One region of the Dermacoccus sp. SAI-028 genome, then DNA from elsewhere that is predicted to be linked to it. Evidence: riboswitches for the same ligand, from Rfam matches in the RefSeq annotation. Region 1 holds a riboswitch; each other region holds the start of a gene.

The links. A riboswitch is a leader RNA that binds a small molecule or an ion and turns the genes downstream of it on or off. The one in region 1 is predicted to bind S-adenosylmethionine.
Region 2: another riboswitch for S-adenosylmethionine. It lies ahead of EDC82_RS10770 (MetQ/NlpA family ABC transporter substrate-binding protein); the one in region 1 lies ahead of EDC82_RS05530 (homoserine O-acetyltransferase).
Region 3: another riboswitch for S-adenosylmethionine. It lies ahead of EDC82_RS06450 (bifunctional o-acetylhomoserine/o-acetylserine sulfhydrylase); the one in region 1 lies ahead of EDC82_RS05530 (homoserine O-acetyltransferase).
Region 4: another riboswitch for S-adenosylmethionine. It lies ahead of EDC82_RS01465 (TauD/TfdA family dioxygenase); the one in region 1 lies ahead of EDC82_RS05530 (homoserine O-acetyltransferase).

What each region holds. Positions count from the first base shown of each region.
Region 1 covers NZ_SMFS01000001.1:1,195,245-1,203,001, forward strand. Annotated here, with positions in the region: gene hrpA (ATP-dependent RNA helicase HrpA) at 1-2,096, shown strand, start outside; gene EDC82_RS05510 (HIT family protein) at 2,117-2,560, shown strand; gene EDC82_RS05515 (PAC2 family protein) at 2,634-3,563, shown strand; gene EDC82_RS05520 (EcsC family protein) at 3,691-4,377, shown strand; gene EDC82_RS05525 (hypothetical protein) at 4,649-5,587, shown strand; SAM riboswitch class IV at 5,677-5,785, shown strand; gene EDC82_RS05530 (homoserine O-acetyltransferase) at 5,820-6,992, shown strand; gene EDC82_RS05535 (universal stress protein) at 7,062-7,424, shown strand; gene EDC82_RS05540 (RNA polymerase sigma factor) at 7,719-7,757, shown strand, end outside.
Region 2 covers NZ_SMFS01000001.1:2,360,823-2,368,579, reverse strand. Annotated here, with positions in the region: gene EDC82_RS10780 (methionine ABC transporter permease) at 98-766, opposite strand; gene EDC82_RS10775 (methionine ABC transporter ATP-binding protein) at 763-1,836, opposite strand; gene EDC82_RS10770 (MetQ/NlpA family ABC transporter substrate-binding protein) at 1,833-2,840, opposite strand; SAM riboswitch class IV at 3,018-3,129, opposite strand; gene EDC82_RS10765 (neutral/alkaline non-lysosomal ceramidase C-terminal domain-containing protein) at 3,342-3,725, shown strand; gene msrA (peptide-methionine (S)-S-oxide reductase MsrA) at 3,793-4,440, opposite strand; gene EDC82_RS10755 (GNAT family N-acetyltransferase) at 4,594-5,655, shown strand; gene EDC82_RS10750 (hypothetical protein) at 5,652-6,446, shown strand; gene EDC82_RS10745 (glycine--tRNA ligase) at 6,502-7,757, shown strand, end outside.
Region 3 covers NZ_SMFS01000001.1:1,403,157-1,410,913, forward strand. Annotated here, with positions in the region: gene moaA (GTP 3',8-cyclase MoaA) at 1-506, shown strand, start outside; gene argG (argininosuccinate synthase) at 669-2,087, shown strand; gene thrS (threonine--tRNA ligase) at 2,581-4,578, shown strand; gene EDC82_RS06450 (bifunctional o-acetylhomoserine/o-acetylserine sulfhydrylase) at 4,745-6,058, opposite strand; SAM riboswitch class IV at 6,131-6,246, opposite strand; gene EDC82_RS06455 (GNAT family N-acetyltransferase) at 6,370-6,864, shown strand; gene EDC82_RS06460 (hypothetical protein) at 6,861-7,250, shown strand; gene EDC82_RS06465 (HIT domain-containing protein) at 7,333-7,757, shown strand, end outside.
Region 4 covers NZ_SMFS01000001.1:299,429-307,185, reverse strand. Annotated here, with positions in the region: gene EDC82_RS01485 (diacylglycerol kinase family protein) at 1-80, shown strand, start outside; gene EDC82_RS01480 (YbdD/YjiX family protein) at 269-460, opposite strand; gene EDC82_RS01475 (carbon starvation CstA family protein) at 453-2,714, opposite strand; gene EDC82_RS01470 (GNAT family N-acetyltransferase) at 3,025-3,597, opposite strand; gene EDC82_RS01465 (TauD/TfdA family dioxygenase) at 3,803-4,780, opposite strand; SAM riboswitch class IV at 4,791-4,918, opposite strand; gene EDC82_RS01460 (hypothetical protein) at 5,081-5,377, shown strand; gene EDC82_RS01455 (cyclopropane-fatty-acyl-phospholipid synthase family protein) at 5,438-6,742, opposite strand; gene EDC82_RS01450 (FAD-binding oxidoreductase) at 6,739-7,757, opposite strand, start outside.

The sequences.
Region 1 (7,757 bases):
CCAAGCTGTTCATGAGCGACAACGCCGCGAGCGAGGATGCCGTCCACCAGGCGCTGCTCACGGGTCTGCTCAGCCACGTCGGGCTGCGGGATCGTGAGAAGCGTGAGTACCTCGGCGCCCGTCAGGCGCGTTTCGCGATCCAGCCCGGCTCGACGCTGTTCCGACGCCAACCCGACTGGGTCATGGCGGGCGAGCTGGTCGAGACGACCCGCATGTGGGCGCGCACCAACGCGGTCGTCGACCCCGCCTGGATCGAACGGGCGGGCGCCCACCTCGTCAAGCGCTCGTATGCCGAACCGCACTGGGAGCGCTCGCGCGCGGGGGCCGTCGCGTCCGAGCGGGTCACGCTGTACGGCATCCCGATCGTCGCGGGCCGCAAGGCGGCCTACGGCGCGATCGATCCGGAGGTCTCTCGCGACCTGTTCATCCGTCACGCTCTCGTCGAGGGTGACTGGGATGCGCAGCACCAGTTCCTCAAGGACAACGCGGCGCTGCGCGCGCGCTTCGCCGACCTCGAGGCGCGCGCCCGACGGCGTGACCTCGTCGTCGACGACGACGTCCTGTTCGACTTCTACGACGAGCGCATCCCGGCGGACATCGTCTCCGGGGCGCACTTCGACCGGTGGTGGAAGAACGAGCGTCGCACGAACCCGAGCCTGCTCACCTTCACCGAGGATTTGCTCGTCGCCGACGACGCGGACGCCGTCGACGAGTCGGCCTACCCGAAGTCGTGGCGGCAAGGCAGTCTCAGGCTCAAGTTGACGTATCAGTTCGAGCCGGGTGCAGACGCCGACGGCATCACCGTGCACGTGCCGCTGCCGGTGCTCAACCAGGTCGAGGATCACGGGTTCGACTGGCTCGTGCCCGGTATGCGTGAGGAACTCGCGACGGCCCTCGTGAAGTCGCTGCCGAAGAACATCCGACGCAGCTTCGTCCCGGCTCCCGACCATGCGCGGCGGGCGCTGGCGCTCATGGATGCCCAGGGTCGCCCGGGTGAGGTCCCGTTCGCCGACGAGCTGGGCGAGGCGCTGTTTCGTCTCACCTCGGTACGTGTGCCCGCGGGGAGTTGGGACCCGGGGAAGCTGCCCGACCACCTGAAGGTCACGTTCAGGGTCGAGGATGAGCGGGGCCGCAAGATCCGTGAGAGCAAGGATCTCGCGGCGCTGCAGGACGAACTCGCCGGGCGTCTGCGTCAGTCGATCGCGAAGGCGGCCGGAGACCTCGAGCAGCAGGGGCTGACGCAGTGGACGTTCGGTGAGCTGCCCCGCCAGTTCACGAAGTCGGCCGGCCGCCAGCGGATGACGGGCTTCCCGGCTGTCGTCGACCACGGCCGTGACGTCGCTGTCGAGGTGCTCGGCACCGAGTCCGAGGCGCGCCAGGCCACTCGGCTCGGCACCCGCCGTCTGCTGCTGCTCAACACGCAGGTGCCGTGGAAGCGAATCCTCGGCCTCATGAGCAACCGGCAGAAGCTCGCGCTCGGCAACAACCCGCACGGTTCGATGGACGCCCTCATGGACGACGTCCTCGCGGCCGCCGTCGACTCCGTCATCGAAGGCATGCCCGGGCGCGAAGTGCGCGACGCAGAGCAGTTCGACGCGGCCCTCACGGCGATCCGTCAGCAGGTGGCACCGCTCGTGCTCGAGGCGGCCGAGAAGCTCGCGCCCGTGCTCGAGCACGCCGCCGAGGTGCAGCTCGGGCTGTCACGATTGACGGCGCCCGCGGCGAAGGCGTTGCACGACGACGTCGCCGCTCACCTCGTCGCGCTCATCCATCCCGGTTTCGTCGCCGAGACCGGGTTGGCGCGCCTCGGTCACCTCGATCGCTACGTGCGGGGAATGCTCGAGCGGCTCGACAAGGGCGTCACCGATCTCGTGCGTGACGCCGACCGCGCCGACCTCGTCGCGACCGTCCGACGTGAGTACGACGACATGGTCGCCGGGCTGCGCCCCGAGCGCCGTGGGGACGCCGACGTGCTCGACATCCGCTGGATGATCGAGGAGCTTGCCGTCAGCCAGTTCGCGCAGCGTCTGGGCACCGCTCACCCGGTGTCCGAGAAGCGGATCTACAAGGCGATGGACGCTGCGGAGGCCCGCTGATCGGGCGTAGGTTGGAGGCCATGGCGAGCATCTTCAGCAAGATCATCGACGGCGACATCCCGGCGCACTTCGTCTGGCAGGACGAGGTGTGCGTGGCGTTCCTCGTCATCGACCCCATCACCGACGGGCACACGGTCGTCGTGCCGCGCGGGGAGATCGTCGAATGGACGCAGGCGCCGCCGAGCATCTTCGCGCATCTCACGGGTGTCGCGCAGATCATCGGTCAGGCGCAGCAGCGCGCGTGGCAGGCGCAGCGCGTCGGCCTGCTCGTCGAGGGGTACGAGGTGCCGCACCTGCACCTGCACGTGTGGCCGACGCAGAGCCCGGCCGAGTTCGACCCGCACGCCGTCACGCGCGGCCAGGACCAGCAGATCCTCGCCGAGAATGCCGAGGCGCTGCGGGCGCAGTTGCGCACCGACGGTCATGCCGAGACCGTTCCGGACGCCGCGTCGCCGCAGACCTGAGTGGCCGCGGCGTGGGGGAATCATCCCCGCGCGCGGGGCGTTGAACGGTGAGCACCTGACGAAGGAGTACGACGTGCTTGATCCCACGCAACTGTTCCGCATCGAGACCGACACCCCGCTCGCCGAGCAGAGCGCCTCGACCCTCGTGGTCTCGCTGGGCGGTTTCATCGACGCGGGCAACACGCAGAAGTTGATGACGGCGCACATGCTGGGCACGCTCGAGCACACGGTCGTCGCGTCGTTCGACGTTGACCAGTTGCTCGACTACCGCGGTCGCCGCCCGATGATGACGTTCGATCGCGACCGCTACAGCGAGTACGACGACCCGGCTCTCGTGCTGTACCGCCTCGTCGACGCCGAAGGCACGCCGTTCCTGCTGCTCGCCGGCCCCGAGCCCGACTACCAGTGGGAGCGCGTCAGCGAGGCCGTCCGCATCCTCGCGGCGAACCTCGGCGTCTCGCTCATGGTGAGCGCGCACGGAATCCCGATGGCCGTGCCGCACACGCGCCCGGTCGGTTTCACGCGTTTCGCCTCCGATCAGCGTCTGCTGACGGAGAACGAGCCGCTCTTCGGCAACGTCCAGGTTCCCTCGAGTGCCGAAGGGCTCATGCACATCCGGCTCGCCGAGGCGGGCATGGACACCGCAGGTTTCGCGATCCACGTGCCGCACTACCTCACGCAGGTCGAGTTCGCGGACGCCGCGCTCGCCGCGCTCGAGGCCGTCTGCGGGCTGACGGGGCTGGCGATCCCCGCTCAGGAGCTCGCCGCGATCGCCGGGCTGCATCGCGTCGACATCGCCAAGCAGATCAGCGAGAACGACGAGGTCACCGAGGTCGTCGAGGGCCTCGAGCGGCAGTACGACGCCTTCACCGAGGGTCGTCGTCGACGCTCGCTCCTCGCCGCCGAGATGAACGACCTGCCGAGCGCAGACGAGATCGGCGCCGAGCTGGAGCAGTTCCTGCGCGCCGAGGGAGAGGATCCGGGCACCAAGGGCTCGTTGTGAGCCCGCGAGCGCTTCTCGCCGGCCGTCGGTCTGAGCCGACGGCCACGCGGGCTTCGCAACGCTCGCCTGGCTGCGGCCACCCCTGCGGTGGCTTGCCGGGCCCCCGCCAACTTGGGAGGATCACCTCATGTTCGGATTCGGTCAAGACAAGAAGGCTCCTGCAGCCCCCGAGAAACCGTCGGGCATGCTCGACTCGACGGCCAACACCCTGGCGCAGCACCTCATCTCGGTGGGCATCGGGGGCGTGGCGACGTTCAAGTCGGCCCGCGCCGTCGCCGACGAGGCGATGAAGAAGGCGGGCTCCAAGGAAGCGGCGATGGACGACGTCGTCGCATCACACACGAAGCTCGCGGGCGCGAACGGCTTCCTCACCAACCTCGGCGGTTTCGTCACGCTCCCCGTGGCACTGCCCGCGAACGTCATCGGTTTCTACACCGTCGCGACGCGCATGGTCGCGGCAATCGCCGCCATCAACGGTCACGACGTCGACGACCCAGCCGTGCGCTCGGCGATCCTGCTCGACCTCATCGGTGCGGACGCGACGCAGGTCCTCAAGGGCCTCGGCCCGATGACGGGTGGCGTCGCGACGAACGTCGCCACGCGCAAGCTGCCGCCGGCGGCGCTCGCCGTCGTGAACAAGTCCGTTGCGTTCCGTCTCGGCTCGCAGGTGGGGCGTCGCTTCCTCACGCGCATTCCGCGCCTCATCCCCGTGGCGGGCGGCTTCATCGGTGGCGGCCTCGATGTCGTCCTCATCCGCAAGATCGCCCAGTCGGCGCGTCGCGACTTCGTCGCGCAGATCCCGCCGTCAGCCTGACGTCGCCCTGATTCCACCCCGAACGCCACTCGTCTTCGGCGGGTGGCGTTCGGCGTGTCCGGGCCGGTTCGGCGATGTGTCGTCCGTGCGCATCAACGGGCTTCCGGGCGACGATCTGAGGGCCGCGAACCCCCGCCTGGCCTTGCTCGAACGGCCCACTCACCCACAGGTGTGACGGCTACGGCCCGTTTCGCGGCCCGCAGGATGCCTCGTCCACAGGTTTGTGGCTCGTGGTCAGCGCGCGGGTGGCGTCATGGGTTTCGCTGGGGGCATGAAGACAACAACACGACTCAAGGGCCTCAGCGCCCTGGTGGCAGCCCTTCCCGATCTCGTCGGCTCCGAGGGGGCGGGCGCCGTCATCGTCCTGTTCGAACGTGACGGTGCGCTCGCGGGGGTGCTCGGCTGGGCGGACGATGCGTGCGACGGGGAGACGGCGCACATGCTCGACGTCGTCGCTGAGCGGCGCGCGACGATGGGTGCGCAGGCCGCCATCGCCATCGCCTATCGCTGCGAGCCGGGCCGCGTCGACATCGCGGCCCTCGCGAAACGCATCGAGCGCCGCGTGCCGCTGCACCACGTCCTCGGTGCCAGCGACGAGCACTGGTGGGCCATCGAATGCGAGCTCGGCTGCTGTGACGGCGCGATCCACGAGATCCCGTCCCTGTCAGAGCAGACCCGCGAGCAGCTTCGCGACGTCCGCCGCGGCGGCGAGGCCATGGCCGCCACCGCGCGCCCCGTTCCCAGCGTCGTCGACGTCCGAGCCGCCTGGGCACGGTTGTGCGACGTCCCCGACACCGCGTCGGGCACCCGGCGACGCTCCCGCAGCGCCGACCTGCAGGTGCTCGCCGACGCTGTCGTCGACGGCCCGACGCGCGATGAGATCCTCCTGTGCGTCGCACCCGAACTGTTCCGTCTGCTGAGCCCGGGCACGCCGCTCGGCGAGCCTGGCCCGCTGATGACGAGCGCGTGCCTGCGAACTTGGCTGCCGCTCGTGCCGCGCCACGGCCGCGCCGCGTGGAAGGCCCTCGAGGCCGCCGCGACCTGGCGCGAAGGCGACCTGCGAGGAGCCGGTGCGTGCGCCGCGGCGTCGCTGCGCATCGGACGGACGTCATTGGGGCAACTGCTGCGCGACATCACAGGCACGGGGTTGTCGTACGAGCAGGCCGTCGGTGCGCTCCACACGAAGGCTCGGCAGAGTTCCGTCGCCTGACGAGCGTGCCGGTTGTGGGAGCGCGCCACATCGTGGACGTCGCCGCGCGGGCGATGGAAGCCGCGGGCAGGGCCGCCTACTGTGTCGCAGGTCAAGAGTTTCAGCGACACAAGCCCCGGCTTGCTGAGCGGCAACCCTCCCTCGCGGCGGGGTGCCCCGGGTGACGACAGGGCCGCCCGTGGGCGGCAAGCGCGAGAGGTGGGTTGCGACCCACCTCGGAATCGAGGACGTCATGGTTTCGCACCGTCGCCTCGCCGTGGCCGACTCCGCGGCGCCCCTCACCGACGACGGGTTCAACCCGCACGCACGTGCCGTCCACATCGGCACCCTGACGCTGGAGAACGGCGCCGCCCTGCCCGACGTCGTCATGACGTACGAGTGCTGGGGCGAGCTGAACGACGACGCGAGCAACGCCGTCCTCGTCGAGCACGCCCTGACCGGAGACTCGCACGTCGTCGGGCCGGTCGGCCCCGGGCAGCCGACGGCGGGGTGGTGGCCTGGTCTCATCGGCCCCGGCGCGCCCCTCGACACCGACGAGCTGTTCGTCGTGGCGATCAACGTGCTCGGCGGCTGTCGCGGCAGCACGGGCCCCATGTCGCTCGCACCAGACGGCCGGGTGTGGGGCGGGCGCTTCCCACACGTCAGCGTCAGGGATCAGGCGCGCGCCGAGGCGCGGGTCGCCGACGCTCTCGGCATCGCGCGCTTCCACACTGTCATCGGCGGCTCCTTCGGCGGGATGCGCGCCGCGGAGTGGGTGGCGACCTTCCCGCATCGGGTGCAGCGCGCCCTCGTCGTCGCGAGCTGCGCGGCGGCGGGCGCCGACCAGATCGCGTGGGGGCACACGCAGGTGCGGGCAATCGAAGCTGACCCGGATTTCCGGGGTGGCGGCTACCTCGAGCAGGGCGTCTTCCCGACGTCGGGGCTCGGGCTCGCCCGCCAGATCGCGCACACCTCCTACCGCAGCGCGCACGAGTTGCAGGAGCGGTTCGGGCGCGAGTCGCAGGGAGCGGACCGCACGCTCGACGGCGGCCTGTTCGCCGTCGAGAGCTATCTCGAGCACCACGCCGCGAAACTCGTTGCGCGGTTCGACGCCATGAGTTATGTGCGGCTCACGCAGGCGATGGCGACGCACGACGTCGGCCGCGGCCGCGGCGGCATCGAGCCTGCGCTTCGGGTGTTCGGGGGTGAGCTCGTCGTCGCCGCGGTCGACTCCGATCGGCTGTTCCCGGTCAGTGCCTCCGCCGACATCGTCCGGGCTCACGGGCGCGGACGGCTGCGTCTCATCCACTCGCCGCACGGTCACGACGGTTTCCTCATCGAGGCCGACCAGATCGCGGCGCTCGTGCGCGAGGTCATCGCTCGGCCGCTCACGGCCGAGGCGGGCCGCGTCCATCCCGTGGCGTGACGGCGGGCGCTCGCGGCACCTCGGGTAGCGTGTGAGCCGATCGCCACAGTCGCAGAACAGGGGTTGCGCATGTCCGTCGTCGTCAGTTTCGCTCCGGGCCCGGAGGGTGAGGCCGCGGTGGCCGAGGCCGTGCGTCAGTCGAGTGTGCTGGGGCGCCCGCTCGTACTCGTCTCGACCGTCCCGAGCGACGACGCGCGCGCTGCCGCGCAGGAGAGTGCGGACGCGGTCGGCGGCCGCGTCGTGCAGGTGGAGGAGGGCCAGGACGCGGTCGAGGTGATCCTCGACGAGGTGGCCGAACTCGACCCGGCGCTGCTCGTCATCGGGCTGCGTCGCCGCACGCCCGTCGGCAAGCTGATCCTCGGTTCGAGCGCTCAGCGACTGCTGCTCGACGCGCCGTGCCCCGTCCTCGCGGTCAAGCCCACAGCGCACTGATCTCGCGCTGCTCCCAACCCCGGCCTGACGCGCTTGCGTCAGGTCGGGAACACCCGCGCACGCAGGGGCGTTGAACCCCGTGATTCTGCGGTTCTCGACCCAGAGTTCTATAATGGTGAAAGAAGCGACGCGGGGGATCGAATCAGGCACCACGGTGCCAGGCGAGCTCAGGTGAGTCTCGAGCAACCGGCTCTCGTCGGATCCCGCCCCCGTGGTTCGTCTCTTCCCTCGTACGAAGCGCTCGGCGCGCGATTGCGCCTGCCCGATGCGTTGTGCACTCTCGGAAGGTAGTTGGTGACCTCAGTGTCCGAAACGGCTCAGACCCCCGCGCTT
Region 2 (7,757 bases), 1.2 Mb from region 1:
CTGGTCTGACGCGTCCTGACGGCGAAGGGCCGCGATCATCCTCTCCGGATGGTCACGGCCCTTCGTCATGCTCGCGCCGAGCGGCGCGAAGGGTGTGTCAGTGACGCAGCGCCTTGCGGGCCAGAGCGTTGCCGATGAACTGGGCGATCTGAACGAAGACGATGATGACGACGACGGCGGCCCACGTCACGGCCCAGTCGTAGCGGCGGTAACCGTAGGACAGGGCGAAGTCACCGATGCCGCCGCCGCCCATGGCGCCGACGACGGCCGTCATGTCGATGACCGCGACGAGCGCGAACGTGTAGCCGAGGATCAGCGGCGCCAGCGCCTCGGGGATGAGCACGGTGCGAATGATGCGCCACGGACTCGCCCCCATCGCCTGCGCCGCCTCGATGACGCCGGGGTCGACGCTCACGAGGTTCTGCTCGACGATGCGGCTGATGCCGAAGGTCGAGGCGATCGTCAGCGGGAAGATCATCGACTTCGCACCGATCGTCGAGCCCGTGACGGCGAGCGTCAACGGCCCGAGAGCGGCGGCGAAGATGATGAACGGGATCGGTCGGATGATGTTGACGAGGACGTTGAGCACCGTGTGCAGAACTCGGTTCTCGAGGATGCCGCCGCGTCGTGTGGTGTTGAGCAGCACGCCGAGGGCGAGGCCGAGCAGGCCGCCCATGATGATCGTCGCGCCGACCATGAGCAGCGTCTCGCCCACCGCGGTGACGATCGTGGGGCGCAGCGCCTCCCAATCGGTTGCGGGCATCATGCGGCGACCTCCTCGACGTCGGCGGCGAGACGCAGTTCGTCGAGCACGGTGGTGACGGCGCCGTCGTCGCCGCGCAGGGCGAGCGTCAACGTCGTCAGGGTGTCGTCCTTGAGCGGTGTGAGGCCGCCGTGCACGATCTCCGGTTCGACGCCGTGTGCGGACATGCGGGCCAGGACACGGCCGAACTCGCGCGGGTCGTGAACCGTCAGCGTCGCGAGGTGCCCGTCGTGGGCAGCGCGCAGCCGGGCGCTCTCGCGTGCGTCGGGCACGTTCCGCAGGGTGGCGTCGACGAGGCGGCGCGTCGCGTCCGCCTTCGGCGCGCCGAGGACGTCGACGGTGCGCCCGGACTCGACGATGCGGCCGGCCTCGAGGACGACGACGTCGTCGGCGAGTTCGCGCACGACGTCCATCTCGTGGGTGATGACGACGATCGTCACGCCGAGCTCGTCGTTGACGCGGCGCAGCAGCGCGAGGACGTCCTTCGTCGTGTCGGGGTCGAGCGCGGACGTGGACTCGTCGGCGAGCAGGATCTCCGGGTTCGTCGCGAGCGCACGGGCGATGCCGACGCGCTGCTTCTGCCCGCCGGAGAGCTCGTCGGGGTAGGCCCACGCCTTCTCGGTGAGCCCGACGAAGCTGAGCAGCTCGGTGATGCGCGCCTCCTGGCGCGCCTTGTCCCAGTCGGCGACCTCGAGGGGGTAGGCGACGTTGGCGTACACCGTGCGCGAGCGGATGAGGTTGAACTGCTGGAACACCATGCCGATGCGACCGCGCAGCTCGCGCACCTGCTTCGCGGACAGCGACGCGAGGTCGACGCCGTCGATCTCGACGTGGCCGCGCGTCGGCGTCTCCAGGCCGTTGATGAGACGTACGAGGGTGCTCTTACCTGCGCCGGAGAAACCGATGACGGCGACGATGCGTCCGCGCTCCACCTGCGTCGTGATGCCGTCGAGAGCCGTCACCCGGCTCTTGCCGCGGGTGAACGTCTTGCCGACGTCGTGGAAGGCGACGGCGGGCGGGGTGGCACTCGCCGGCGCGGCGGCCTTCGTCAGTGTGGGGGAGGGGCCCGTCACTTCGATCCCTTCGCCTTGATCTGGGCCTCGAGGTTCGCGAGGATGCCCTGCACCTCGGAGGCGGAGTTGTTCACGAGGACGCTCGTGCCCTTCGTGCGCTCCTCGATGAGCTTCTCGACGCTCGGGTCGTGGTAGGCCTTGACGAACTTGGCGTAGTCGGCGTTGTCCTTGTCCGCGGCGCGCGCGACGACGACGTTGATGTACGGCTTCGACGAGGCCGCATGCGGGTCGTCCTTGAACAGGGCCTTGCTCGGGTCGAGCTTCGCGTCCGCGGCGAAGTTGTTGTTGACGATCGCGCCGTCGACGGACGGCAGCGCGGCCGCGGTCTGCTCGGCGTTGACCGCTGTGACGGTGACCTTCGAGGCGCCGGCGTCGATGTCGGCCGGGGTCGACAGCGAGGTGCCACCACCCTTGAGCTTCAGCAGTCCGGCGCTCTGCAGCAGCAGCAAGGCGCGCGCCTGGTTCGTCGGATCGTTGGGGATGGCGATCTTGCCGCCCTGGGGGAACTGGCCGACGCTCGTGTGCTTCTTCGAGTACAGCGCCAGCGGGACGATGTACGTCGCCCCGATGGGCGTGAGGTTCTGCTTCGCCTTGGTGTTGTAGTCGGCGAGGAATTGCAGGTGCTGGAACTGGTTGAGGTCGACCTGGCCCTCGGAGAGCGCGGGGTTGGCCTGGGTGTAATCAGAGAAGTTGACCGGTTCGATGTCGAGACCGTACTTGTCCTTGCCCACCTTGACGAGCTGGTTCCAGTACGGGTCCGACGCCTCCGTCGTGCCCACCTTGAGGTGGGTCAGCTTGTCGTCACTGCTCCCGCCGAGCACCTTGGCCCCGATGCCGGCGGCCAGCGCGACGACGAGGACGCCTGCGCCGATCGCAACGTACTTGCCGGTGTCGTTCTTCGGTTTCGGGGGCAGGGCGGTCGCGCCGTTCTCGGCGCTCGTGGCGTCATGCGTGGACGAGGTGGGCGTCGAGGTCTCGTCGGCGGGGGTGTGCTTGTCGGTCATGATCTCTCCTGGTGAGGCGGCAAGGATGCGAATGCGCGGGGCTGGCGCGGGTGCGCGGAGTCAGCGTGAAGGCGGGGCGCCGGGGTGGGGCGCGGTGCGCGGTGTCGTGCGGGGCATGCCTTTCGGGGCCTGGGCAGCGCAACGGAAGGCTCACGAGGATGCCGTCACGTTGGGTGCCGAGCGTGCTTGCCGCGTGGTCGACGCGGCCGGGTCATCACCTGGAGCACCCCGCCACGCGTGTGAGGGTTGCCGTCCGACCAGCCAGGGCTTTGCATCGGATCTCTTGACCAGCAGCGAGATTAGAGCCGCGCACGACAAAGCGTCAAGTTGTGGCACTGGAGATGAGACGTGGGCGAAGATTGTGACGTGCGACACGCGGCGTGGCTGATGCGGCGTCTTTCGCCGTCGAGGCTCGGGTGAGTGATTTCTTCACACAGCTTGGACGATCGTCTAGGTGGGTGATGAGTGTGACGTCGGCCACGCGCCGAGGGCCCCGGCGTCGTGTTCGACGACGCCCCACCCGGGCAGCACTTCGGTGACGTCCTGACTCAGCCGGACGCCACACGCTCGGCTGGTTCGAGCGTGCGGGCGGTCTTCCGCGGCGGCCACCCGAAGAATGACTTCCGCACGATGGGCACGTTCGTCAAGGTGCAGCGTCAGGTCGGCTCGTCGTGGGTCGACGTCCTCGACGACCACGACTGGGACACCTCGTACGTCTGGTCGCGCGAGGGCGTCTCGTACTCGCGATGCACCATGGAGCGGCGCATACGTCGCGGCACGCCCGCGAGCACGTATCGCCTCGTGCAGCAGGGCAGCTGGAAGAACGGCTGGAACGGCAAGGTCAGTGCCCATACCGGAACGAGCCGGGCCTTCCAGGTGCGCTGAGACGGCCGGTGCGCCGCGGTGGCCGGTTGATCGGCCGCCGGCTCAGCGGCCGCCGTGCATGTCGTCGTCAGCGTGGCGGGAGGACATCCGTCTGCGCGGGCAGGTCGGCGACGCCGACGGGGCACGTGACGCCCTTGAAGCCGTGGTTGCAGTAGCCGCCGGGGTGCTTGGACAGGTACTGCTGGTGGTACAGCTCCGCCGGCCAGAAGGGGCCCGCCTCGTCGGCCGGGCGCATCTCGGTCGTGATGGCGCCGCGGCCCGCGTCGTCGAGTGCCTCCTGGAAGAGCGCGGACGTCTCGCGGGCAGCGCGCTCCTGCTGCGGCGTCGTCCAGTAGATCGCCGAGCGGTATTGCGTGCCGACGTCGTTGCCCTGCCGGTTCGCGGTCGTCGGGTCGTGGTTCTCCCAGAACGCCTTGAGAAGCTCGCGTTCGGACACGCGCGACGGGTCGTAGGCCACCATGACCGTCTCGGTGTGGCCCGTGCCGCCGCCACAGACATCTTCGTACGTCGGCTCGGTGGCGTGGCCGCCCATGTACCCGACGGCCGTGGTGACGACGCCCGGAATCTTCCAGAAGATGCGTTCGGCGCCCCAGAAGCAGCCCATCGCGACGTACAGGGTCGCCGAGCCGTCGGGCAGTTCGGAGAACATCGGCACGTCGAGGACGTCGTGCAGGTCGCTCGCCTCGGGCGTTCGGGTGTGCTTTCGAGTGAACATGAGGTGCCTTTCCTCGGGTTCCGAGACAACACCGCCGGCGGTCGAGGCATTCCGGCCCGACCCTCCGCCGGCATGAACGGGTTGTCGCACGATCCAGGCGGACGCGCCGAAAAACCGGTTGCGTACGCAGCTGGTGCTGAGTGCAATGTCGCCATGCGCATTCGTCAGATCGGCCCGTCCGACCCGCTGTTCGACGCCTGGGCGCAGGTGTTCATGACGGTGGGCCACGAGCAGTGGGGCAAGCACACGATCGCCTACCCCGCCGACGAGCTGCGCGCCATGTGGGGCAAGGAATCCGAGACGCGTCATGCGTTCGTCGCCGTCGAGGGGGAAGCCTCGTGCGACGACGACGCCGTTGGGGGAGCAGCCGACATACAGGATGATGGCGTGGACACAGCAGCTGGCGTCGTCGGTGCCGCCGAGCTCGTCCTGCCGCGCCGCGACAACACCCACCTCGCGTTTCTCCACCTCGACGTGCCGGCTCCCGCGCGACGACGGGGTGTCGGCTCGGCGCTGCTCTCAGCCGCGGAGGAGATCATGCAGGACGAGGGACGTACGACGGTCCTCGTCGAGACGCAGACGCCCGTCGGCCAGCCTGACGCCGCAGGCGCCTTCCTCGCTGCCCGCGGGTTCGCCCAGGCCCAGACGTGCGTGCGCAACGCTCAGCGTCTGCCGGTCAGCGACGCCGTCGCCGCACAGATGCGTGCCGCCCTCGCGTTCGACGACGAGTATGTCGTCGAGACGGCCGTCGACGACCTCCCGTCGCAGTGGCTCGAGGAGCGGGCCCGTCTCGGAGCGATGATGTCGACCGACACCCCGCTCGGTGACGTTGCGATCGAACCGGAGACGTGGGATGCCGCGCGGGTGCGCGAGCTGTTCGACACCGCACGCGCTCAGGGCCGACGCGTCGTCGAGGCCGTGGCGTGGCACCGACCGACCGGGCAGATGGCCGCGTTCACGCACGTCAGCGTTCCCGCGGAGACGCCTTGGATCGCCTACCAGGACGACACCCTCGTCGAGGCCGCGCACCGTGGGCACCGGCTCGGCTACCGGGTCAAGGCTGCGGTGTCGCTGCTGCTGCCGCAGGTCGCGCCGGGCGTCGAGGTGCAGCGCACCTGGAACGACGAGACGAACACCCACGTGCTGCGGATCAACTCCGAGCTCGGCTACGAACGCGAGGGCACGATGATCGAATGGCAGAAGAGGCTTGCATGAGCCCGTCCGAGGCGCCCGTACGCGAGGTGCTCGGCATCGAGGTGACGCACGAGCAGCTGCTCCAGTGGCGCGCGTGGACGATGCCGGTCGAGCAGCCGTTCGTCGTGCCCCGCAGCGTCGCGCACGACCTCGGCCTGCGCGACGAGCCCGAGCGGGTGACGTTCGAGCTCAAGGACACGTTCCTGCTGTACGGCGTGGACGACCAAGCCATCTGCTGGCTCGATCGCGCGGCGGCGCGCGCCTTGCCGGCGTCTCTGAGGCGAGCGCAACCCACGCGTCACCTCTGGCGTAGCGGTGACGACGCGTCGGCCATCGCGCGCGACCTCGAGCGCGTCGTGGCATACGTCGTCGAGGGGCGGCGCGCGAGTCGTCATCGCGAGATCACCCAGCGGGCCTGGGCCGATATCGACGCCGTGCTGCCAGGCGCCCGTGAGATCGCGGGGACGTTCCCGCGCGCCAGCGGGCCCAACTGCTTCGGTGCCGTTCTCACCGCGGCCGGCGTGGACGGCGCACGTGAGGAGTGGATGCAGCGCGAGCCGATCGAGGCGTGGCTGCGAGAGCGGACGCGGTTGCTGCCGCGTCATGACACCGACGGCGGCCTTGGTGTCGTCCATGTCTGGCGCAACCCTGACGGCCTGATCGACCACGCGGCCGTCAGCCTGGGTGGTGGCTACGCGCTCCACAAGCCGTCGTGCGGATGGATGTCGCCGACCAAGGTGCTGACGACGCGGGAACTCATGGCGAGCGCCCGCGTTCCCGGGCGGCGCGTGCGCCGTCATCGTCTGCTGTGACGTCGTGATCGGGACGAATGGGCGGGGCGCGTGCGCACTCGGTAACCTGGGGCGCGTGACCGACGTGCTGACGATGCAAGATGCCCTGTTGACGCTGCAGAAGTACTGGACCGACCGCGGATGCATGGTCGTGCAGCCCTACAACACCGAGGTCGGTGCGGGGACGATGAACCCCAACACCGTCATGCGCGTGCTCGGGCCCGAGCCGTGGCACGTCGCGTACGTCGAGCCCTCCGTGCGCCCGGATGACAGCCGCTACGGCGAGAACCCGAACCGGCTGCAGACGCACACGCAGTTCCAGGTCATCCTCAAGCCCGACCCGGGCAACCCGCAGGAGCTCTACCTCGGCTCGCTCGAGGCGCTCGGCATCGACCTCGACGCGCACGACGTGCGCTTCGTCGAGGACAACTGGCAGCAGCCCGCCATCGGCGCGTGGGGCCTGGGTTGGGAGGTCTGGCTCGACGGCATGGAGGTCACGCAGTTCACATACTTCCAGCAGGTCGTCGGGCAGAACCTCGAGCCTGTCGCCGTCGAGCTGACGTACGGCATGGAGCGCATCCTCATGGCGCTTCAGGGCGTCACGCACTTCAAGGACATGGCGTACGCCGAGGGCATCAGCTACGGCGAGGTGTTCGCGCAGAACGAGTACGAGATGTCGCGCTACTACCTCGACGACGCCGACGTCGACGCGGCCCGCGCGTTCTTCAAGGAGTACACCGACGAGGCTCAGCGCCTCATCGACGCGCGCCTGCCGGTGCCGGCGTGGACGTACGTGCTCAAGAGCTCGCACGCGTTCAACATCCTCGACAGCCGCGGCGCCGTCTCCACGACGGAGCGTGCGCGCTCGTTCTCCCTCATGCGCCGCCTCGCTCGCGAGACCGGTGCACTGTGGAGCGAGCGTCGCGCCGAACTCGGTCACCCGCTGCTCAAGGGCGACGCGGCGACCTCACGCGTGCGTGAGCTGGCGGAGGCGGCCGCGTCGGCGCCCAACATCACCCAGCCCGTCGAGAAGCCCGAGCCGGCGCCCACCGCAGCCGAACTCGGCGACGCGCGGCAGACGTTCGCGTTCGAGATCGGCGTCGAGGAGATGCCGCCGCACGTGCTCGACGCGACGATTCCCGCCGTGCGCGAGGCCGTCACGTCGGCGCTCGCCAGCACCCGCCTCGAGCACGGCGACGTCGCCGTCGTCGGCACGCCGCGCCGCATCGTCGTCACCGTGCCCGGGGTCAGCGCGCACGAGCCGGACTCCGAGACCCTCGCGAAGGGCCCGAAGGTCGCGGCCGCCTACAAGGACGGCGCGCCGACGAAGGC
Region 3 (7,757 bases), 210 kb from region 1:
CGGTGCTGCTGCGCGGCGTCAACGACGACGAGGCGCCCGCACTGCTCGACTGGGCCCTCACTGAGGGGCACGAACTGCGTTTCATCGAACAGATGCCGCTCGACGGCGGGCACGTGTGGAACCGCGCCGAGATGGTGACGGCTGCCGAGACGCTCGACCTGCTGCGTCGCACGCACTCGCTGGACGCGCTGCCCGGACGCGGCGCCGCCCCGGCCGAGCTGTACGAGGTCGACGGAGGCCCGGGCCGCGTCGGCATCATCGCGAGCGTGACGATGCCGTTCTGCGGCGCGTGCGACCGGCTGCGGCTCACCTCCGACGGCCAGCTGCGCTCGTGCCTGTTCGCGCGCGGCGAGACCGACGTGCGCTCGGTGCTGCGCAGCGGTGGCGCGGACGCCGAGGTCCGCGCCCGCATCCGAGCCTGCCTCGCCGGCAAGCAACCCGGCCACGGCATCGACGAACCCGGATTCCTCCAGCCGCCGCGGCCGATGAGCGCCATCGGCGGCTGAGCGATCGATGGCGCGCCTAGGTCGGGCAGTCGGGTCGGTGCACACGTGGGTGCCAGGCTCGCGCTGCGGGGCGCCGGCGCGTCGTCCCGCCTCCCCAGGCCTTCCGACTGAGTAGTTATGCATTGTTTTGGCATAACTACTCAGTCGGGGTATTCTGAAGGCATGTCCAAGGTCTTGACTTCCCTGCCCGTCGGCGAACGCGTCGGCATCGCCTTCTCCGGTGGCCTCGACACCTCCGTGGCCGTCGCCTGGATGCGCGACAAGGGCGCCGTCCCCTGCACCTACACCGCCGACCTCGGCCAGTACGACGAGGACGACATCGAAGGCATCCCGGGCCGTGCCGGCCAGTACGGCGCCGAACTGTCGCGTCTCGTCGACTGCAAGAAGGCGCTCGTCGAGGAGGGTCTCGCCGCCATCGCGTGCGGCGCGTTCCACATCCGCTCCGGCGGGCGCACGTACTTCAACACGACGCCGCTGGGCCGCGCCGTCACCGGCACGCTGCTCGTGCGCGCCATGCAGGCCGACGGTGTGTCGATCTGGGGCGACGGCTCGACGTTCAAGGGCAACGACATCGAGCGTTTCTACCGCTACGGTCTGCTCGCCAACCCGGGCCTGCGCATCTACAAGCCGTGGCTCGACGCCGACTTCGTCAGCGAACTGGGTGGGCGCCAGGAGATGTCCGAATGGCTGACGGCGCACGATCTGCCCTACCGCGACTCGGCGGAGAAGGCCTACTCGACGGATGCCAACATCCTCGGCGCGACGCACGAGGCGAAGACGCTCGAGCACCTCGACGAGTCGATGGAGATCGTCAAGCCGATCATGGGCGTCGCCTACTGGGACGACGCGGTGAAGATCGACACCGAGGACGTCGTCGTCCGCTTCGAATCGGGGCTTCCCGTCGCGATCAACGGTGACGACTTCGGCGGCGACGTCGTCGCCCTGTTCCAGGAGGCCAACGCCGTCGGCGGACGCCACGGGCTCGGCATGAGCGACCAGATCGAGAACCGCATCATCGAGGCCAAGTCGCGCGGCATCTACGAGGCGCCCGGCATGGCGCTGTTGTTCATCGCGTACGAACGGCTGCTCAACGCCGTCCACAACGAGGACACCATCGCCGCGTACCACGACGACGGACGGCGCCTCGGGCGGCTGCTGTACGAAGGACGCTGGTTCGACCCGCAGTCGCTCATGATCCGCGAGGGTCTGCTGCGCTGGGTGGCGTCCGCCGTCACGGGTGAGGTGACGCTGCGCCTTCGTCGCGGCGAGGACTACTCGATCGTCGACACCCAGGGCGACAACTTCTCCTACCACCCCGACAAGCTGTCGATGGAGCGCACCGAGAACGCCGCATTCGGCCCCGTCGACCGCATCGGGCAGCTGACGATGCGCAACCTCGACATCGCCGACACGCGTGGCAAGCTCGAGTTCTACGCCGCACGCGGCGGGCTGGGCAAGGCGCAGACCGACCTCGTCGGCCAGCTCGAGCCCGGTGGCGCGCAGCAGATCGCGTCGAACCCGAACGTCGACGCCGACGCTCTCGCACTCGACGAAGCGGCGATGGAGTTCGGCACCGACTGACCTGCCGAGTCGTCGGCGCCGATCGACCGAGACCTCGGTATCGGTCGACGATGTCGGCACGCTCGCAGCGAGCGAGGAGGCCGCCCACTGGATGGTGGGCGGCTTCGTCGCGTCCGGACAGCAGTGTGGTCGCCAGCTGGACACGGCGCCGTCAACGACCGTCACCCAGGTTGGTAATGGCGGCCGAACCTCGCGACTGTGGACGCCGCTCGCCGAGGTGTAGAGGAATCGCGAATGTGGACGCAAATCGCAGATGAGTACGGGCCCCTGACCCACCTGCGATTTTCGTCCACATCGGCGATCTACGTCCACATTCGTAGGAGATCCTCAGCAACAGCCGCCTCGCATCACCGCGGGCGACCAACGTCACGCCTGGGTGGTGCCGGCGGCTCGGCGTGGGGTGGTCGGGGGCACCCGGTAGCCTTGGCGGCACGGGCCGTGCCATTCGTACGTGTGCGGCCGAGTCTGCACGTCACGAACAAGGAGCACAGCCGTGTCCGAGAACATCACCCTGACCGTCAACGGCGAACCACGCGAGGTCGAGCAGGGCACGACGGGCACGGACCTGTTCGGCGGCGACAAGGCCGTCCTCGTCATGCGCATCGACGGTGAACTGCGCGACCTGTTCCGCGAGATCCCGGACGGCGCGTCCGTCGAGCCCGTCACCGCGCAGGACCCCGAGGGCCTCGCCGTCCTGCGTCACTCCGCGGCCCACGTGCTCGCGCAGGCGGTGCAGCAGATCAACCCGAGCGCGAAGCTCGGCATCGGACCGCCCGTCACCGACGGTTTCTACTACGACTTCGACGTCGCCGAGGCGTTCACGCCCGACGACCTCAAGAAGCTCGAGAAGGCGATGCAGAGGATCGTCAACGAGGGCCAGACGTTCAACCGCCGCGTCATCACCGACGCCGAGGGCCTCGAAGAACTGGCGCACGAGCCCTACAAGTGCGAGCTCATCGGCCTCAAGGGCAACGCTGCGAATGCGGCCGAGGGCGCGGAGGCCGAGGTCGGTGGCGGTGAGCTGACGATCTACGACAACGTCCGCCGCGACGGCACCGTCGCCTGGGGCGACCTGTGCCGCGGCCCGCACGTGCCGTCGACGAAGGTGCTCGGCAACGCGTTCAAGCTCATGCGTTCGGCCGCCGCGTACTGGCGCGGCAGCGAGAAGAACCCGCAGCTGCAGCGCATCTACGGCACTGCGTGGCCGACGAAGGACGAGCTGAAGGCCTACCTCGAGCGCCTCGCCGAGGCCGAGAAGCGCGACCACCGCAAGCTCGGCGCCGAGCTCGACCTGTTCAGCTTCCCCGAGAACATCGGCCCCGGCCTGCCCGTGTTCCACCCCAAGGGCGGCATCATCAAGCGTGAGATGGAGGACTACGTCCGCCGCCGTCACATCGAGGAGGGCTTCTCCTACGTCGGCACGCCGCACATCGCGAAGGAAGACCTCTTCTACACCTCGGGTCACCTGCCGTACTACGCGGACGGGATGTTCCCGCCCCTCGACGTCGACGGGCAGAACTACCGCCTCAAGGCGATGAACTGCCCGATGCACAACGAGATCTTCCGTTCGCGTGGGCGCTCCTACCGCGAGCTGCCGCTGCGCTTCTTCGAGTTCGGCACGGTGTACCGCGACGAGAAGTCGGGCGTGCTCTCCGGTCTGACGCGCGTGCGCATGATCACCCAGGACGACTCGCACAGCTACGTCACGCCCGAACAGGCGCCGGGGGAGATCAAGCACCTGCTCGACTTCATCCTCGGCCTACTGCGCGACTTCGGCATGAACGACTTCTACCTCGAGCTCTCGACGCGCGACGTCGACGGCGACAAGAAGGACAAGTTCATCGGCACCGACGAACAGTGGGACATCGCGACGAAGGTGCTGTCGGACGTCGCGCTCGAGTCCGGCCTCGAGCTCGTGCCGGACCCGGGCGGTGCCGCGTTCTACGGCCCAAAGATCTCCGTGCAGGCGCGCGACGCCATCGGCCGTACCTGGCAGATGTCGACGATCCAGTACGACTTCAACCAGCCCGCTCGTTTCGGCCTCGAGTACCAGGCGGCGGACGGTTCGCGTCAGCAGCCCGTCATGGTCCACTCGGCGAAGTTCGGCTCGATCGAACGCTTCCTCGGCGTGCTCGTCGAGCACTACGCGGGCGCGTTCCCGGCGTGGCTCGCGCCGGTTCAGGTGCTCGCCGTGCCCGTCGCGGAGGAGTACTACGACTACCTGCAGGACGTCGCGATGAAGCTGCGCGAAGCCGGCGTGCGTGTCGAGGTCGACATGAGCGACGACCGCTTCCCGAAGAAGATCCGCAACGCGTCCAAGTCGAAGGCGCCGTTCATCCTGATCGCCGGTGAAGAGGACCGCGACAACGGCGCCGTCTCGTTCCGTTTCCGCGACGGGTCGCAGAAGAACGGCGTGCCGGTGGCCGACGCGATCGCCGAGATCACCCGCGTCATCACCGAACGTCAGAACACCGACCCGACGGCCGGCTGACGTCTGCCTCGACGACGACGCGCGCCCCCGAACCTCGCGGTTCGGGGGCGCGCTCGTGTGTTGGCATGTGCACCCGAGGGCCGGCGTTCGACACGGCCGGGTGACCACGCTCGGGGTAGGGAACCCGGTTGCGTCACCCGTCGCGGGGACCCACCTCAGCGCACGGTCACTTCGCTGCAGCGAAGCCCTTCTCGAGGTCGGCGATGATGTCGGCGGAGTTCTCGATGCCGACGCTCAACCGCACGAGTCCGGGCGTCACGCCGGCGCCGCGGCGGTCCTCGTCGCTGCCCTGGGAGTGCGTCGTCGACGCAGGATGGATGGCGAGGGAACGGACGTCACCGATGTTCGCGACGTGCGAGTGCAGTTCGAGAGCGTCGACGAACTTCTTGCCCGCCTCGACGCCGCCGGCGATCTCGAACGACAGCACGGCGCCGGAGCCGGCGGGCAGGTAGCGGTCGGCGAGTTCCTTGTAGGGGCTCGACGGGTCGGAGGCGTAGAACAACTTCTCGACCTGCGGCTGCGACTTCAGGAACTCGACGACCTTCTTCGCGTTCTCCACGTGTCGCTCCACACGCAGCGACAACGTCTCGAGGCCTTGCGCGATGAGGAACGCGTTGAACGGGGAGACGGCCGCGCCGAGGTCGCGCAGCAGTTCGACGCGCGCCTTGAGGATGAAGGCGAGGTTCGCGCCGAGCGGCGATCCGACGCCGAGGTCGCGGGCGAACACGAGACCGTGGTAGCTCTCCGACGGCTCGTTGAACTGCGGGAACTTCGCCGGGTCGGCGGCGTAGTCGAACGTCCCGGCGTCGACGAGCACGCCGGCGATCGACGTCCCGTGCCCCCCGAGGTACTTCGTCGCGGAGTGAATGACGACGTCCGCGCCATGCTCGATCGGGCGCAGCAGGTACGGCGTCGCGACGGTGTTGTCGACGAACAGCGGCACCCCGGCGTCATGCGCGATGTCGGCGAGGCCGCGCACGTCGAGCACCTTCTGGTCGGGGTTGCTCAGCGTCTCGCCGAACAGCAGCTTCGTGTTGTCGCGGATGGCGCCGCGCCACTCGTCGAGATCGTTGATGTTGTCGATGAACGTCGTCTCGACGCCGAGTCGCTTGAGCGTGTACTTCAGCAGGTTGTACGTGCCGCCGTACAGCGCGGACGAGGCGACGATGTGGTCGCCGGCCTGAGCGACGTTGAGGATGGCGAACGTCGTCGCCGCCTGACCCGACGCGAGCAGCAACGCGCCGACGCCGCCCTCCAGCGCGGCGATGCGGTCTTCGACCGCCTGCGCCGTCGGGTTGCCGATGCGCGTGTAGATGGGGCCGAGATCCGACAGGCCGAAGCGGTTGGCCGCGGTCTCGGCGGAGTCGAAGACGAACGACGTCGTCTGGTAGATCGGCAGCGCCCGGGCGCCGGTGTCGCCGTCGACGTTCTGGCCGACGTGGATCTGCTTGGTCTCGAAGGCCCAGTTCTCGGAGCTCATGATGATGTCCCTCTCGAGGAGTACGTGGACGCACGGGCGGCGCACCGTACGTGTGGTGCCCGAAGGGGAATCCCTCCGCGCTTGCCCGGACGCGCTCGGCGCCGGGCCAGGTCGTCACCCGGAGCACCCCGCCGCGGTGGGAGGGTTGCCGGCCAGCAAACCGGGGTTTGACGCTGGCGCTCGTGACCTGCGGCCACTCTAGGCCGGGTGGTGTCATCAGGCGGGAATGCTGTCTCACATTCCGGTCGCGGCCCCGTGCTGACGCGACGCGCCTACGGGCGACGACCCTCATGCCGTGCTTGACTGTTGCCATGACACCGACGATCGTCCGCGCGCGCCGCGAAGACGCGTTCGCCTGCGCGGCGCTGCGTCTGCAGATGGACCTCGAGGCGGGGGAGAGCAACCGCTCCGGCTTCATCACCGAGTATGCCGATCACTGGCTCGCGCACTACGACGATCTGCCGACGTGGCTCGCCTCGAGTGCTGACGGGACGGCTCTCGGCATGGTGCAGACGTCGCTCGTGCACCGGCCCCCGGCGCTGGCTCGGCCGGCGCAGCCGTCGCTCAACATCGCGGTCGTCTTCGTCACGCCGTCGGCGCGCGGCCAGGGCCTGGCCGAGCGGATGCTGCGGATCGTCGACGCCTGGGCCGACGCGCACGACGTCGCGCGAATGATGCTCAACGCCCGTCCGCGTGCCCGCAGGCTGTACGAACGGGCCGGCTTCGGCCCGCCGGACGAACGTCACATGCAGCGTGTGGCGCCGTTCGGCCTCGACGCCCGCCGCGATGCGGAGCGTGCGTCATGAGCGACGACGTCATCTGGGCGCTCGATCAGCGCGAGCGCTGCATCGCCTGCCCGTCCAAACCGGTCGCGAACGCCGTCGTCCTGCACCTCGGTGCTGACGGCGCCCTCGCGCGCGACGCTGTCGAGCAGTGGGCTCGTGACGGCGTCATGGCCGCCTCGGTCGCATGGCCGGGGGCGGCGGCCGGCCTCGATGACGACGACTGGCTCGACCTCGAGGACGCCGTCACGGGCCTCGCCGGGCTGGCGAGCATCGTCGCCGTCGTCGGTGACGGCGACGCGGCCGAGGTCGCGCGGACGTTGGCGGGCCGTGTCGGCGACGTCGCGCACGCGGGGGAAGCCGACCGAACCATTGTCCCGGCGCGTCTGCGCGAGATCGCGGCGGTCTGAGACCGCTCACCCGGGGTGCATGGTGCGCGCGAGCCCACCCGCGGCCGCTGCGTCGAGGCAGGCGGGGCTCTAGGATCGGGCCATGGTCGACGAGTTCAACACTGATTCGCAGGACGACATCCTCATCGAGCAAGCCGGCGCCTTCGCGGGCGAGGCCGACGGGTTCGGGCGGCTGTGGACGCCGCACCGCATGGCGTACATCGAGGGCGAGCGTCCGACAAAGGACGCCGGCCACGGCTGCCCGTTCTGCGCGTCGCCTACGAAGACCGACGCCGACGGCCTCATCGTCCACCGTGGTGAGCACTGTTTCGTCGTGATGAACCTGTTCCCGTACAACCCGGGCCACCTGCTCGTGTGCCCGTACCGTCACGTCGCCTCGTACATCGACCTCACCGACGACGAGACCGAGGAGTTCACGAAGCTGACGAAGGCCGGGGTGCGTGCCCTCAAGGCCGCGTCGAACCCGGGCGGGTTCAACCTCGGGATGAACCAGGGTGACGTCGCAGG
Region 4 (7,757 bases), 900 kb from region 1:
TCGCCAACGCGCGTCACTCACGCATGTCCGACGTCCGCCGTCACCTCCCCGGCATCCTGGGCCAGACGCTGCGCCGCTGACACGCGCCCCCTGTTCGATTCCCGTCCCCATCTGCGATTTTCGTCCACATTCGTTGCCGAGCCTGGCCCAACCCGTCGCACGGACGGATCGCTTGCGACAGTGACGGGCCGCACTGCGAGAGGGGCTGACGCTTGATGCGTCAGCCCCTCTCGTCGTGTTCAGACCCGCGGTCTTGAACCGAGACCCGTCAGCGACACCGCGCGCCGGGGTTGCGGTCCTGGGCGTCGGTGCGTTCACGCCAGTAGTCGCGCTTCGACATCGGCGCCTCGCCGGGGTGGGCGACGGCGTGATGGCGCAGGTAGCGCTCGTAGTGGTTGTCGCCCATCATCGAGGCGACGTACCACTTGAGCGTGCCGACGATTCCGCGCGGCTCAGGCATGGACGCGCTCACCCGCATGCACGCCCTCGGGGTCGAGGCCCGCCTCACGCCACTGCGCGAGCACGCTCTCCTCGTCGGGCGTGACGCGCATGCCGCTCGGCGCGAAGATCTGCGACGGCACCGCGTCGTCGCGCACCTCGGGGTCGACGTGCTCGCTGCGCAGCGCCTTGAGCGCCGCGAACACACCCGCGATGACGACGACGATGACGAGCACCGCGAAGAGAACCGAGAGCGTCTCCTGGATGAGCGTGTTGCGGATGACGGCGTCGATCTCCTCGGGGGTCTTGGCCGTCTTGAACTTCGTCAACCCCTTGTTCTTGGCGTCGACGAACGCGTTGTGCTGCGCCCAGTAGCCGATCTTCGCGTCGCTCGAGAAGATCTTCTGGTAGCTCGCGACCATCGTCACGAGCAGATCCCAGGCGAGCGGGATGCCCGGGATCCACGCCCACTTCGCCTTGCCGTTGCGGATGACGACGACCGTCACGACCGTCAGCGCGACGGCGGCGAGCAACTGGTTGGCGATGCCGAACAGCGGGAACAGCGTGTTGATGCCACCCAGCGGGTCGGTGACGCCCATGAGCAGGATCGAACCCCATGCGGCGACGACGACGAGCGTCGAGATCCACGCACCGACGCGCCAGGACGTGTCACGGAAGCGGTGCAGCCCGGGCACGTTGCCGAGCGTCTCCGACAACATGAAACGTGCGACGCGCGTGCCGGCGTCGACCGTCGTCAGGATGAACAGCGCCTCGAACATGATCGCGAAGTGGTACCAGAACTGCTTCATCGAATCGCCTGGGATGACGCGGCTGAACACGTCCGACATGCCGAACGCGAACGTCGGGGCGCCACCGGTGCGCGACACGACCGAAGCCTCGCCGACGTCCTTCGCGGCCTGCGTGATCTCGGGCGCGGTGATCGGATTACCGCCCAAGCCTATCGAGTTCACCCACGCCGCGGCCTTCTCGGCCGTCCCACCCGTCACGCCGGCGGGGGCGTTGATGACGAAGTACAGGTGCTGGTCGATGATGGCCGCCGCGATGAGCGCCATGATGGCGACGAACGACTCGACGAGCATCGAGCCGTACCCGATGAGTCGCGCCTGGCTCTCCTTCTGGATGAGCTTCGGCGTCGTGCCCGACGAGATGAGCGCGTGGAAGCCGGACAACGCGCCGCACGCGATCGTGATGAACAGGAACGGGAACAGCGAACCCGCGAAGACGGGACCGTTGCCGTGCTTGCCGAACGACGTGATCGCGGGGATGTCGATCGCCGGACGCGCGATGATGATGCCGAGCGCGAGCAGGACGATCGTGCCGACCTTCATGAACGTCGACAGATAGTCACGCGGCGCGAGCAGCAGCCAGACCGGCAGGACGGCCGCGGCGAACCCGTAGACGATGAGGCACCAGGCGAGCGCCGTCGGAGACAGCGTGAACATGTCCTTGCCCCAGGCCGTCTCGGCGACCCAGCCGCCGGAGACGATCGCGAGCAGCAGGAGCACGACGCCGATGAGCGACACCTCGGTGACCGACCCCGGACGCAGGAAGCGCAGGTAGCAGCCCATGAACAGGGCGATCGGGATCGTCATCGCGATCGAGAACACACCCCACGGCGACTCGGCGAGCGCGTTGACGACGACGAGGCCGAGCACCGCGATGAGGATGACCATGATCGTCATGACGGCGAGCATCGCCGCCCAACCACCGACGGGGCCGAGCGTGTCGCGCGCCATCTGGCCGATGCTGCGGCCGCCACGGCGCGTCGAGATGGCGAGCACCATGTAGTCCTGCACGGCGCCCGCGAAGATGACGCCGAAGATGATCCACATCGTGCCCGGCAGGTACCCCATCTGCGCGGCGAGCACAGGGCCGACGAGCGGGCCGGCACCGGCGATGGCGGCGAAGTGGTGGCCGAACAGGACGCGACGGTCCGTCGGCATGTAGTCCTGGCCGTTCTCGAACTGCTCCGCCGGCGTCGCGATGTCGTCGCGAGGCTGCACGACCTTGTACGCGATGAGACGGCTGTAGAGCATGTAGCCGATGACATAGCTGCCGACGGCCGCGAACACGAACCAGATGGCGTTGACGTGCTCACCGCGGACGAAGGCGACCATCGTCCAGCCGATGGCGGCGACGATCGCCGCGACGGCGATCATGATCTTCTGCCGCCCGGTGATGGTGCGAGGGGGTTCGACCGCGACGGGGGGCAACCCCGGATCGCGGTCGAGGGTGTCGAGACGTGACGCCGCCACGGTGACCTCCTGGTAGTGCTGGTGGCCATGAGGGCCGATGTGAGTAAGGCCACAGTAGGGGTCTACCCATGGGTACGGCGTCTCGGCTCGCGGACCGAGCGATCACATCCTGGTCACGACGTCGGCTGAGGGTTTGGGGGCCTGAGTTCGGATGGGGACTGACCTCGGCCGGGCCGCCCCGCACCGTGCCCCTTCTGCGATTCCTGTCCCCGTCGGCGATTCTCGTCCACCTCTGCGAACGGCGGTCACATCGGCGATTCTCGTCCTCATCCGCGAGTTTCGGTCACATCCGCACCCGAGGCAGCCGGCGTCAGGCCGTCGGTCCCTGCGGAAACGGCGGCGAGCCGAACCAGTAGCGACGTGTCTCGCCCGGAAACGCGGGGTGGGAGCGGACGTCCTCGAACTGCCCGCCGCACTTCTCGATGACGGCGCGTGACGCCGGATTCTCGGTGCTGCAGCACACCAGCACCTGTTCGACGCCGAGCGCCCGCGCCTCGTCGAGACCGAGCATCAGCGCGCCCGCGGCGACACCCCGCCCACGAGCGCTGGGACGCACCGAGTAGCCGATGTGACCGATCGCCTCGTACAGCACCTCGGTGAGGGTGTGACGCAGGGCCAGAAAGCCGACGATGTCACCCTCCCCCGCCCGCGGGCCGTCGAGCACCCAGAAATAGCTGCAGTGCACGAATCCCTCAGGCGGCGCGACGGTCGTATCGCCCTGGCGCGCACGATCGGTGAGGTAGGCGTCGAACCCGGCGCGCGACGTGTCGACGACGTCGTCGCGACGATAGCCCGTGCCGTCTTTCGGCGTCGCGCCGAACTCGTCGAATGCGTCCTTCCAGTCGTCGTAGCGAGCGGCGTCGGGCCTGATGAGCTTCAGCATCCCGTCATTCCATCACCGTGCGACGCCCCCGGCGACCGATTTTCCCGACGGCCGGCTGGACGAATGTGCACAAGCAAATCGCCGATGGGGACCGGATTCGCCGAGGGGGACGGGATTCGCGAAGGGGGACGAAAATCGCAGAGGGGTACATGACGACGCGATGCGGGCCCCAGAGACCCGCACCGCGCCATGTCAGCTCACACCGTCAGGCAGCTGCGCCACCCGTCAGGCCATTGACGCCGACGGGCTTGTCGCCACCGACCGTCACGCGCCTCATGGCGCGCGGGCCAAGGTTGGCGTCGACGTAGTCGCGGTTCGCGTAGTGCGACGTCGCACGGTTGTCCCAGATGCCGACGTCGCCGGGCGCCCAACGGTGGCGGATGGTGTGTTCGGGCTGCGTCAGGTGCGCGTACAGCACGTCGAGGATCGCCCGCGACTCGGCCTGCGACACGCCGACGATGTGGGAGGTGAAACCGGGGTTGACGAACAACCCGCGACGGCCCGTCTCGGGGTGCACACGCACGACGGGGTGCTCGACGACGGGCAGCTCGGTGACGACCTCGCCGCTCCACTCCTGCCCACCGTTCTTGCGCAGGTACGCGCCCCATTCGCGGTTGCCGTCGTGGGCGGCGACGAGCTGGTCGACGAGGCCGCGGAACGGCTCCGACAGCGAGTCGTACGCCGCCTGCGCGTCGGCCCAGGAGGTGTCGCCGCCGTAATCCGGCAACGTCACGGCGCGCAGGACGCTGATGGCCGGCGGCTCCTTCATGAACGTGACATCCGTGTGCCACTCGTCGGAGAACGAGAACTCGGGGTCGGAGGAGTCGATCGAGTAGATCTCCTTGCGCTCGTGCGTGCCCGCGACGGGGTGGCCCGCCGTCAGCTCGCCGAGCAGGTTTCCGAGGCGCACCTGAGCGTCGTCGTCGAACGCGTCCTGACCCCGGAAGAAGAGCACCTTGTGCGCGAGCAGCGCGCGGCGCAGGTCGAACGCTATCGCGTCGTCGACCTGCGCGAGGTCGACGCCGTGGACGATTGCGCCGAACGCCGGGCCGAGGCGTTCGATGCGCAGCCCGGGCGTCGCGACGGTGCCGCCGTGGCGCGCCGCTGCGCTCGTCGGAACACCCGTCGGTGCGCCGCTCGCGGAGTCGACGTTCGTGTCGGGCGTGGTGTCGAGGAGTGTCATGGCAGACCCTTCGTTGCGCTTGCCGCCGCGTCGGTCGACGGGCGGCCGGGTCGTTACTCGGGGCACCCCGGCGCACGTGTGCGTTCGCATGGGGGTTGCCGCCCGGCCAGCCGAGACTTCGCGCCGGGGCTCGTGACCCGCACATAACGTAGCACTGGCCAAACATAAAGGTCGAGTTATGCATCAACGGCGGCCACACCGTGACATTCGTCAGGGGCCCGCCGCACCCGGGCGGCCATACTGAGAGCAGAACGCCCGTGGAGCACTCCCCCGTCGGTGAGCAGCGGTGATCGATGGTTCATGGTCGCCCTGACCGTGTTCGAGATCGGAGCGTCGATCGTCACGGTCGAGTTCGTGAAGTCGCATGGTGGCAGCGATTTCAGCGCGTACATGTGGTCGCTGCTCGCGCCGGCCGTCGGCGCTCTCGTCTACTGGGCGCGCACACGCCGCGCGTCAGGGGCCCGCGCCGCGATCCTCGCGTTCAACCTGCGCTCGGCGGCCGTCGTCATCGCGAACAGTTCGTTCCAGAACGCGTTCGCGTGGACGCAGATCATGACGGTGGCGGCGATGCTGGTCGGCATCACCCCACCGTCATGATTGCGCGTTGCCTGCGTCTGGACGGGCAACGGGCAGCCGCTCAGCACCGCCAGTGAGAGCTCAGGGTGCCCAGTGCGAGCCCAGCGGGTAGCCGCCGTTGTCGCCGTTGTCGGTCGTCTTCGTGGCGAGCACCTGGTGCAGGTGCAGCCAGCCCTCCTCGAACCCGAGGCGTGAACCGGCCATGTAGATGCCCCACACCTTCGCGGTCGGCAGGCCCGCCTCGGCGACGCAGAAATCCCAGTTCGCCTCGAGGTTGCGGCACCAGTCGCGCAGCGTCAGGGCGTACGACAGGCGCAGGTTCTCGTCGTGCTGAACCTCGAAACCGGCGTCGTGGCACTCACTGATGAGCCGCCCCGGCGAGGCGAGCTCGCCGTCGGGGAAGACATAGCGATCGGTGAACGGCTCCGGCTTGGCCGAAGCCGTGTCGTCGCGACGCGTGATGCAGTGGTTGAGCAGGCGGCCACCGTCGCGCAGCTTCGAGTGCAGGAACGAGAAGTAGTTGGCGTAGTTCTTCACGCCGATGTGCTCCGTGAGGCCGATCGAGCTGACGGCGTCGAAGCCCGTCTCGGTGACGTCGCGGTAGTCGCCGTAGCGGATCTCGACAAGGCTCTCGAGGCCCGCCTCACGCACGGCGCGCTGACCCCACTCGGCCTGCTCCTTGCTCAGGGTGACGCCTATGACGTGGACGCCGCGCTCGCGAGCGGCGTGCATCGCCATGCCGCCCCAGCCGCAGCCGACGTCGAGCAGCCGTTGGCCGGGCTGCAGGTCGAGCTTGTCGGCAACGAGGGCGAACTTGCGCTCCTGCGCGTCCTCGAGGGTGTCGTCCGGCGTGTCGAACACGGCGCACGTGTAGGCCATCGAGTCACCGAGCACCTTCTCGTAGAACGCGTTCGAGACGTCGTAGTGGTGCTTGATCGAGTCGGCGGCGCGGCTCACCGGGTTCACCTTGGCGAGGTGGCGCTTCCAGCGGGGCTCGTTCTCGACCTCGGGCAGCGGCGGGTGGACGAACGCCTTCGGCCCCAGCTGCTTGACGACGGGCGCGAGCGCCGACGCGACGCCCTTCGGCGTCAGCTGCTTCGTGCGCACGTCACGCTTGATGCGGCTGAACACCTCGTAGGGGTCACCAGGGTGGAAACCGGTGCCGGTCAGCGTGCCCGTCAGATAGGCGCGGGCGAGGCCGAGATCGCCAGGGGCGCTGAGGAGGTAGCGCAGCCCCTCCTCGCTCTCGACACGCACGGCGATGTCGCTGTCGCGCGGGCCGATGTCGGTGCCGTCGTACGCCGTGATGCGGAAGGGCAACGGCTCCTCCAACACGGCCTGGACGGCCTGGGCGACGAGGGGGTTGGCGGTCGTGGTCTGGCTCATGCGTGCGTCCTCATCTTGTCAGCGAACTCAGGAAGGCGGCCCTGCGGGTCGTACTTCGTCTTCATGCGGCGGTATTCGGCTGCGCCGTACAGCGCTTCGAACGTCTCGGCGTCGTAGTAGACGTCGGAATAGAGCGACTTGTGGCCGTGCATCGTCGGCAGCACGGCCTCGATGTCGCGGTTGACGTCGCCGTCAGACCGCCCGGGGGTGATGGCGACGGTGCCCCAGAACCCGACGTTGACGTACGTGCGGTTCGGTTCGAGCTGGTACAGCGGCCACGCGTCGTCGCCGCGCAGGCGCAGCGGGCACACCCACACGGGCGTCATGCCGACGTGCTCGTCGAACCACGGCATGAACGTCTCGAGCTGTTCGAGGGGCACCTCGACGTCCTGCACGACGCGCTCGCGCGGCAGTTCGCCGCGCATCTCGTCGATCCTCGCGGCGAAGCCCCAGCGGTTCTCCCACCCGACGATGCGGTGGTAGAAGTCGCTGCGACGGTACTTGCGCGGCCACACGCGTCGCACCTTCGGGTTCTGTGCGAAGAACGCGTCGGAGCACCAGAACCAGTCGGTGTCCCAACGCCAGATGTAGTCGTGCGCGCTCAACGTGTCGCGGTCGAGCTCACTGATGCTCTTGTAGAAGATGTTCTGCCCCGTGTAGTCGCTCGGGCGGCGGCGCGTCTCGGGGAAGAAGTTGGCGAGCACGAGATAGGCCTCGTCCTTGCTGACGATCATGCCGTCGAGGCCGTCGACGCGTTCGCCCTGCCACTCGCGGGTCTCGACGATGGCGTCGATCGCTCGCGTCATGGCTGCGACGCTCGCGAACCGCACGTTGCGCGTCTCGACGAGGTCACCGATCGGCTGCAGTTCGATGCGCAGACGCGTCGCGTAGCCCAGGCTGCCGTAGCTGTTGGGGAAGGCGCGGAAGAGGTCGGCGTGCTCGTTGGTCGGCGAGGCGGTGAGCAGCTCGCCGGTGCCGGTGAGGATGTCCATCTCGAGGACGGACTCGTGCGGCA